Regions from separate parts of the Exiguobacterium sp. SH1S21 genome, predicted to be linked through region 2. Evidence: riboswitches for the same ligand, from Rfam matches in the RefSeq annotation. Region 2 holds a riboswitch; the other holds the start of a gene.
What was found. Region 2 has a riboswitch for S-adenosylmethionine ahead of EVJ24_RS02610 (2,3-diketo-5-methylthiopentyl-1-phosphate enolase). Riboswitches for the same ligand answer to the same signal wherever they lie in the genome.
Positions count from the first base shown of each region.

Region 1: it holds a riboswitch for S-adenosylmethionine, as region 2 does, so the genes downstream of both, EVJ24_RS13705 (Na+/H+ antiporter NhaC family protein) here and EVJ24_RS02610 (2,3-diketo-5-methylthiopentyl-1-phosphate enolase) in region 2, are expected to answer to the same signal.

Region 1 covers NZ_SJUY01000012.1:11,295-15,908, reverse strand. The annotation lists T-box leader at 13-224, opposite strand; gene EVJ24_RS13710 (GGDEF domain-containing protein) at 381-2,060, shown strand; SAM riboswitch class I at 2,159-2,254, shown strand; gene EVJ24_RS13705 (Na+/H+ antiporter NhaC family protein) at 2,326-3,609, shown strand; gene EVJ24_RS13700 (TVP38/TMEM64 family protein) at 3,646-4,278, opposite strand; gene trhO (oxygen-dependent tRNA uridine(34) hydroxylase TrhO) at 4,502-4,614, shown strand, end outside.
Region 2 covers NZ_SJUY01000001.1:532,243-536,856, forward strand. The annotation lists gene mtnA (S-methyl-5-thioribose-1-phosphate isomerase) at 1-217, opposite strand, end outside; gene mtnK (S-methyl-5-thioribose kinase) at 214-1,368, opposite strand; SAM riboswitch class I at 1,450-1,552, opposite strand; SAM riboswitch class I at 1,758-1,860, shown strand; gene EVJ24_RS02610 (2,3-diketo-5-methylthiopentyl-1-phosphate enolase) at 1,933-3,087, shown strand; gene EVJ24_RS02615 (2-hydroxy-3-keto-5-methylthiopentenyl-1-phosphate phosphatase) at 3,084-3,734, shown strand; gene EVJ24_RS02620 (methylthioribulose 1-phosphate dehydratase) at 3,731-4,348, shown strand; gene EVJ24_RS02625 (1,2-dihydroxy-3-keto-5-methylthiopentene dioxygenase) at 4,362-4,614, shown strand, end outside.

The DNA.
Region 1 (4,614 bases), on a different contig from region 2:
TTTGCACAGATGCAAAGAGACGGGTTGGCCCGCGGTACCACTCTTCTTGCCTGTTTTACACAGACCACTTTAACGGTGATAACGGGGGGCCCCCGGCTACGCCTACTCGCTTCGGATAGCATCTCAAAAGTGCGTTTCGCGATGTTTGTCAGCCTAGGCTCTCACCAATCCCTAGGTCGCTTTGTTGACTAAACGATCGTTACTCTCTTTTTCATCGACTTTCGTCTATGTGGTTGAAAAGCAACTTCATTATAGAGGATATTTGATGTAGACTCAATGCTAGAATTCAGCCATTATGATGAATAGGCAGGACTCGGGCGCAACCGTGCCGAATCTCCTACCATACATATGAGAAGACTTTTCCCACACAGGAGGGAACTATGAATCATTTTCGCAAGATGTCCGTCCTCGGTTGGAGCATTTGGAGTTTGATCGTTTTACTGACCATCACTTTGTTTACAACCGGTGTCCTTGATGTTCCGGCGATCGAGCCGCTTCCGTTCATCTTGATCGCGCTGCTCGTCATCATTTTCCAAATGGACTCGATTGAACGGAAAGGCGTCTATTTCACGTTTTCAGAAAGCATCGTCCTCATCATCTTTTTATTCTTTGATTTTGAGACGGCGCTCCTCGTCAACCAAATTGGACTCCTCGTCTTTCAGTTCGCCAACTTAAAACCGCGCGTCGCGCTCCGCCGCTTCCGGTTCACTTATCCTTGGAACGCGATCACGTCATTTTTAGAAATCGCCATCCCGGCAAGTGTTTACTTGGCACTCGGCGGTGAGACCGGTCTTGGCTTCTATTCGCAGGATTCGTTTGTCCCGCTCCTTGGTCTGATCAGCGCCATCATCTTGAACACGATTGTCCAAAAATATCAAGTCGGCTGGTGGTTCCGCGTTGATATTCCGGTCCGAGATTTTCTGAACATCGCTTTTTACACATATATCGTCAGTTTCGTCTTCATCTTTGCCGCGTCGTTTTTCCGTGAGACAAACTTGCTCGTCGTCAGCAGCATTGCGGCCGCCCTCACGTTCTTTATTAAGCGGTTGATGATTCAAAAAGGGCGCCAAGACGCGTTCAAGTCATTGATCGAACAGTACGATGAAGCGAAAGAGGCCGTCTCCCTATCTCAAAGCGAGGCCCAGGCGATTGAAGTGTTCTTGAGTCAATGTGAACGCCTCAACCAATATGATAAAGGGTTTGTCGAGTTCGTCCTGTTCGACCGAACGCTCTATTTCGATTTGTTGACGCGACAGCCGATCGACCGTCCGCTCGTCTTCGACTTGATGGATGCGCGCCATCCACACGCCAAGTCTGTCGATTATGAGATGCGCTTCGAATGGGACGCAGCGTTGTCAGATGCGTTTCATGACGATTACCACAGCTTCATCTCGGTCCAGTCAGAAGAGATTGACGGGATTCGGACACGTATCGTCATGATCGGTGAACACGTCTATGGCTATCCGCCCATCATTCAAAACGAGATGGTAAAACTGTTGAAATCGTTCAACCGAACGATCAGCCGATGCCACGAACGCGACCGCCTATACACGGAAAGCCGCACCGATAGCTTGACGCTGCTCGCCAACGCGCGCGCGTTCTACGAGTATGGGATTCAACAAATCTCGGACGGCTCGATGTACCCGATCTCGGTCGCGATGCTCGACATCGACTTCTTTAAAAAAATCAATGACACGCACGGTCACCAAGTCGGAGACAACGTGCTCCAAGAGTTCGGGCGGCGAATCCGGCAAGTGCTCCGGACCGATGACTTTGCGGCCCGTTACGGGGGCGAGGAGTTCATCTTGCTGCTCAATCATTGCGACGTCGACCAAGCCGTCGATATCGCCGAACGGATTCGGCAGAAGATTGAAGATAAGCCGTTCCGTGTCGATGGGGTCGATATTCCCGTGACCGCCTCGATCGGTGTCGATACGATTCAAGCGTTCGGCGACAAACGGCTTGACGATACGATCCGTAACGCTGACCGGGCTCTTTACGTCGGCGGCAAGTACGCCGGTCGTAACCGCGTCGCCCATTACAACTTTTTGACGACATGACTTCCCCCCGCGTCCACTGGCGCAGGGGGATTTCTGTTGACAACCCGATTTGAAACAGGTACGTTAGGAAACGTGTCTAACAACTACATCATGACGACTTTTTATCAAGAGAGACGGAGGGACTGGCCCTTAGATGTCTCGGCAGCGGGTAACCTGTGCCAAATCCAGCGAGCGTTCTGCTCGAAAGATGAAAAGGGTGTCTCTTACAGAGAGAGCCTTTTTCGGAAGGCTCTTTTTTTCTATTCTTTGAAATGAGGTGAATCGATTGGAACAACCAACAGCTAACAAATGGGCGCTCTTGCCCTTGCTCGTCTTCCTCGTCTTCTTCATCGGGGCGGGTATTTATTATGGCGACTTTTACAAGTTCCCGGTGCTGATCGCGGCGTTGATCGCTTTAATTGTCGCTGCGATGATGACGAAAGGAAGCGTCACTCAGACCGTTGAGCGCATCGCCCAAGGTGCCGGCAATCCAGGCATCTTGATCATGATATTCATCTTCCTGCTCGCCGGCGCGTTCTCGAGCGTCGCCGGTGCAATCGGTGCGATTGACGCGACGGTCAACGCGGCCTTGACGTTCCTGCCGCCGTCACTCTTACTGAGCGGACTGTTCGTCATCGCTGCTTTCATCTCGATGGCGATGGGCACATCGACCGGTACGATTGCCGCGCTCGCCCCGATCGCGCTCGGCATCCATCAAGAGAGCGGGGTCAATATCGCAATCGCGGCCGCGGCCGTTGTCGGCGGGGCCATGTTCGGAGACAACTTGTCGTTCATCTCGGATACGACAATCGCTGCCGTAAGGACACAACGGACGAACATGCGCGACAAGTTCCGGACCAACTTTTGGATCGTGCTCCCGGCCGCAATCATCACGACCGTCCTGTTAGCCGTTCTCTCAAGCGGAGAATCGACGATTGAAGTGGCCGCGTTCGAATGGTACAAATTGATTCCGTATCTCGCCGTCATCGTCCTCGCCTTGACCGGACTGAACGTCATCCTCGTTTTGCTCGGGGGCATCGCGCTCGCTGGCATCATCGGGCTGATTGACGGAAGCTTGGCCGTCACGTCTTACGTCACGGCGATGGCCGACGGCATGATGGGCATGGCCGAGATCTCGCTCTTGACGTTATTCATGGGCGGACTCGTCGGACTCATCTCGCATAACGGTGGACTCACATATTTACGAGACGCACTCACGTCACGGATTAAACGCCGGGCTGGTGCGGAATGGAGCATCGCCGGGCTCGTCAGTGCGACGAACGTCGCGACGGCGAATAATACAATCTCGATTCTCGTAGCAGGCCCGCTTGCCGCGAATATCGCCGATACGTATGACATCGAACGGAAAAAGTCAGCGAGCGTACTCGACATCTTCTCGTGCGGGGTACAAGGACTTCTGCCTTACGGGGCGCAGCTCCTCATCGCCGCCGAGTTGACGAACACGGCGTCCCCCGCCCTCGTCCCGTATATGTTCTATCCGTTCCTCCTGTTCATTTGCGGAGGCTTGGCGATCGTTTTCAACTTCCCACGTTTCAAAAAAACCAACTAAGCAAAAATCCTCGAAGGCGGTCGCCTTCGAGGATTTTTATGTTCTCGCTTCACGTTTACGTTTGAGCTCTTCGTTCCGTTTTTTGAAGGCGCGCCGTTTGAGAAGTTCTTCGAGCCCCCGGCTGATCGCCCACAACACGAGCAAGAGCAAGCCGAGCATCGACAAGCGGAACGGGCTTTGGATGAACTCTTGCCACTGATCACCGATGACTGAGAAGATGACGACGACGAGCAGTTTCCCGAATCCGGCCGCTAATACGAACGTCCGGAGCGGCATTTGAATCAAGGCGAGTAAGTACGTGATCAAACTGACCGGGATGAACGGCAACGAATATAAGAATCCGAGCGAGATTGGACTCATATGGTTGATGCGATCGAGCCAATAGACACCCTGTTTATGTTTTTCGAGCCAACGCGTCATCGGTTTGCGGAACACGTATCGGACGGCGGCGAACACGAGGAGTGTCCCTGCCAAGCTGCCGATCCACGATAAGAGCACACCGAGCCAGAAGCCATACGTGGCCGCGTTCGCCGAGATGATCAAGACGAGCGGGAGGAACGGGAAAATCGCTTCTAGGAACGGGGCCCCGAGTCCAGCCCAAGGACCTCCCGGCAATCCTTGGAGCCATTCGATGATGTTCAATATATATTGTTGGAGTGATGTGAGCATTTCAGTTTCCACCTTCGGCTTTCGTTACTACCTTTTACCCGAATTCGTTCAAGAGGACTCATCCCCCTGCTCTCCTCAAAAAAAAATAAAAAGTATTTGCGAAATTTCACTGTGATATCTATCATATAATAATGGACTTGTGGTTGCAGGCAAGTTCATTCGTCGAACGACACAACCCAACGTTCGTTTTCCTGCAAAAAACTGAACACAGGGGAGCAATAACATGGAAACAAAACCAATGCGGGTCTTACTGTACTATAAGTACGTCAACATCGAGGACCCAGAAACACTGACACAACAACACCTCAAGTATTGTAAGGATCTCGGGATCAAAGG
Region 2 (4,614 bases):
CCGGGTCATCTTGGAGCCGGATCGCTTCTTTCGCGAGCACAAATGCGCCGAAATAGGCGATGGCCGGCGCACCTCGGACTTGCAACGTCTCGATAGCGTGTTCCGCCTGTTCGAGCGTCGCGATCGTCACGTACCGCTCTTCATGGGGCAGTAACGTTTGGTCTAAAATGACGAGCTCGTCCCGGGACGGTTCGAAGCGAATGTTTTGGACTGTCATACGCGTACCCCCGCTAACAGCGTCACTAATTCATCGATCGAACGGATATCATGGCGCTGTTTAATGAGCGTCGTGCCGAGCGTGAGCGCTTCCCGTTTCCGCTCGAGCCGGACCGTTTCCGGTAACGTCTCGAGGTCATTGACTCCGGCGAGGCCGATGGCGCGGCGAATCAGCTCACATCCGGCATAGCCGATCGTGTCGCTAAAGATGGTTTGAAGTAGCTCATCGACGAACCCGTCCGTGTTGAACGGTTCGACCGCCGTCTCAAACTTCGTCCGGAACGTCTTTTCAAACGTCTCCCATACCGTCAATACGTCGGTGAACCGCTCGAACCGTTTGAGTGTGTCATGGAACGTCGATAGCGTCAAATGGGCGACGATTTGCCCGATGTCAAAACCGAACGGACCGTAAAAAGCGAACTCCGGATCGATGACTTTCGTCTCTTGTTGCGTCGCAAAGATGCTACCTGTATGTAAGTCCCCGTGCAAGAGCGCGTCATGTTTCGTGACGAAACCGACTTTCAGTTTCGTGACCTCCACTTTCAATTTCAGGTCACCCCAAAGCGCTTCGACGTCCGGACGGAGCGCGGTTTCGATGTTGTTCGACTCGGCATCTTTGTACGGATCGGTGAAGATCAGTTTTTCAGTGATATCGCATAGTTCCGGGTTGTAGTAATCCCGTTCTTTCCGCTTCTTCTCGATCGGGCCGGCCGCATAGTCGGACGTCTCAAACAACGTCTGTCCTAAAAACTCACCGATGTGACGGGCGAGTTCAGGATACGCTTTCCCTTCCAAATAGCCCGTCCGGACGATATCAAAGTCGGACAGGTCCTCTAAAATCGTGTAGGCGAGCGTCCGGTCACTGCCGAGAACGACCGGGACGAAACGCGGGACGACACTGGCGAATTCGCGCAACGCGAGCTGCTCGATCCACGCCCGTTCAAGTGTGAGCGGCCAACTCTCGCCGACGACTTTCGCATACGGTAGCGCCTGCTTGACGATGAGGCTCGTTTCGCCTTGGCGGATGCGGAAGACGAGGTTCAAGTTGCCGTCCCCGATCTCCTCGCAATGCGCGATGCCCCCGTCTTCGAGTAACCCTAACGTTCTGACGTGCTCGACGACTGTCTGTTCTGTAAATGGTTGATAAGCCATGTCTGTTTCCCCTTTCGGTATATTCCCCACAAAAAAAGCCCCTTTCTCCGCGAGAAAGAGGCACAGCCGTAACGGTTGTTCCTCTCATCTGTCAGACGTATGTCTGGTGGATGTAGCACCGTGCCTACTGGTCGGTTGCTGCGGCGTCATGGGGCCAATTCCCTCTGCCAACTCGCGATAAGAGTGTCATATTCGATTGTGTGAACTTGTTGTGATGAATGTTACTTACTCGAGCACCAAGTTGTCAACGACAATTTTCTGGAGCAACGGTCACTTTTTTTATGCATATATGGTAACAACGAACTCAAACTTTTTTTCTCAAAAAAAGGAATTGACGAACCGGATATTGTGTGACAAAATTCAATTAAATTTCACAACTTCAAAATACATTCTTATCAAGAGCAGACGGAGGGGACAAGCCCGATGATGTCGCAGCAACCGACCCGATTGGGCACGGTGCTAATTCTTGCAGCGTAAGCTGAGAGATAAGAGTTCATTTTTTTATGATGACCTCTTGCCTCGGCATGGGGTCATTTTTTTGTTTGACCGGAAGGAGGAACGAACATGAGTATTACTGCCACATATGAAATCAGCCGGACGGACCGCGTCGCGACTGTCGCCGAGAAAATCGCCCTCGAACTGACCGTCGGCACGTGGACGGAACTGCCTCACCTAGAACAAGAACAATTAAAGGCGTATCGAGGCGAGGTCGTCTCAACGACGCACACGGAAACGACGAGCCGCTTCACGATCCGTTATCCGCTCCATAACGTCACGTCCGACTTCTCATCCATCTTGACGACGACGTTCGGGAAATTATCGCTCGATGACTCGGTCCGCTTGATCGACTTGACGTTACCCGAAACGCTTGCGCCTGAATTTCCCGGAGCAAAGTTCGGTGTTCAAGGCGTTCGTGAGTCGCTCGACGTCCATGATCGCCCGCTCGTCATGAGCATCTTTAAAGGGATCATCGGTCGTGATTTACGCTTCTTAGAACAGCAACTTCGAGACCAGCTCGCCGGCGGCATCGACATCGTCAAAGACGATGAGATTTTATACGACAACCCGCTCACTCCGTCGCTTGAACGAGCTAAAATCGGGGCGGCCGTCATCCAAGAACAGTTCGAAACGACCGGAAAACGTTCGCTCTATGCCATCACGCTCAGCGGTCCGGTGTTCGGGCTGCGTGACCAAGCGCTCCGCTTGATCGAGGCGGGCGCGACGGCACTGTTGTTCAACGTCTATACGTACGGGCTCGACACACTCCGTGAACTTGCGAAAGACCCGGAAATCAATGTCCCGATCTTGGCACATCCGGCGTTCGCCGGAGCGTTGACCGGCTCGATCAGCCACTCGCTCTTACTCGGAAAGTTGATTCGCCTCGCGGGGGCCGACTTGACGCTGTTCCCGTCCCCGTATGGTTCACTCGCGACACCGCCCGATGAGGCGTTCGCGATTCGTGACATTAGCGTTCGGCCGCACTGGACGAAACCGATTCTCCCGGTCCCGTCGGCCGGTATTCATCCGGGGCTCGTTCCGGACATCATCCGTGACTTCGGCACAGACGTCGTCATCAACGCCGGCGGCGGTATCCACGGTCACCCAGACGGCGCGGCCGCCGGGGCCCAGGCGTTCCGACAAGCGATTGCGCAAGTGTTGGGCGTGGCGAGCCAGACGAACGAGCTCGAGGCCGCGCTAAAGGCGTGGTCAAAACAATGACGATTCACATCTTGTGTGACTTCGACGGGACGATCACCGCCGAGGACAACATCATCGCTTTGATGCGGGCGTTCGCACCGCCCGAATGGCACGCGCTAAAAGACGACGTGCTCGCTCAAGACATCTCGATCCGCTCCGGGGTCGGGCAGATGTTCCGACTGTTGCCGAGCGCTGACGCCTCGGCGTACCACGACTACTTGCTGGACCGCATCACCTTGCGCCCAGGTTTCCCAGCATTTTTGGAAGAGATCCGAGAACATGGCTGGAAGTTCGACGTCGTCAGCGGCGGCATGGACTTTTTCGTGCACCCGATCTTGCAAGAACACGTCGCGCCGGACCACATCTACTGTAACGTCGCCGACTTCTCAGCCGAAACGGTACGCGTCGACTGGCCCTACGCCTGTGACGCGCATTGTACGAATGATTGTGGTTGCTGCAAACCGACAATCGCCCGGACGATCGTCGATCCCGTTGATCGCTTGATCGTCATCGGTGACTCGGTGACCGACTTCGAGATCGCCAAACGGGCCGATTTCGTCTACGCCCGTGGGCAACTCATCACGCTCTGTGAGGCAGAAGGTGTCGCCCACGCCCCGTTCGAGACGTTCGACGACATCACCCATCACATGAAGGAGGTGCACGTATGAGCGTGACCGCACGTTGGCTTGAACTCGCCGACATTAAAGACGAACTCGCCGCGCGCGACTGGTTCCCCGGAACGAGTGGCAATTTGGCGATTCGTGTCTCCGACGACCCGCTGACTTTCCTCGTCACGGCGAGCGGACGCGATAAACGAAAACGGACCACGGACGATTTCGTCCTCGTCGACGCGGCCGGTCGCTTGCTTGGCGAACAAACTGGCAAACCGTCCGCTGAGACGCTGCTACACGTCGAGGTGTTCAACAAGACCGCGGCGACGTGTTCACTCCATGTGCACACGGTCGACAACAACGTCATCTCCGAGCTCCACGCCGTGAACGGTGAGGTCGTCTTCACGGGGCAAGAGATCATCAAGGCACTCGGGTATTGGGAAGAGGACGCGGTCGTCCGGGTCCCGATCATCGACAATCATGCCGACATCCCGACGCTCGCGGCCACCTTCGCGCCCCACGTCCATTCAAGCGCAGGTGCCGTCCTCATCCGTAATCACGGCATCACGGTCTGGGGCGAGACGCCGGCTGCGGCGAAGCGCTATTTAGAAGCATACGAATTTTTGTTCAGCTACACGTTAAAACTGCGCGCCTTAGGCGTCCATTCATAAGGAGGAACTATCTATGGCAACTATCTATTTCCAACAAACTGAAGAGCGTCTCGTCGACCAATCTGAAGTGAACGTATTTTTAGAATCGCGCGGTATCCTGTATGAGCAGTGGGACATCGCTAAACTTCCGGTCGCACTTCAAGAAAACTACGAACTGACGGATGAAGAAAAGCAAGCGATCCTCGCAACGTTCCGTGACGAGATTCAAGACGTGTCGGAGCGCCGCGGCTATCAAACGGCCGACGTCATCTCGCTGTCGGATGCGA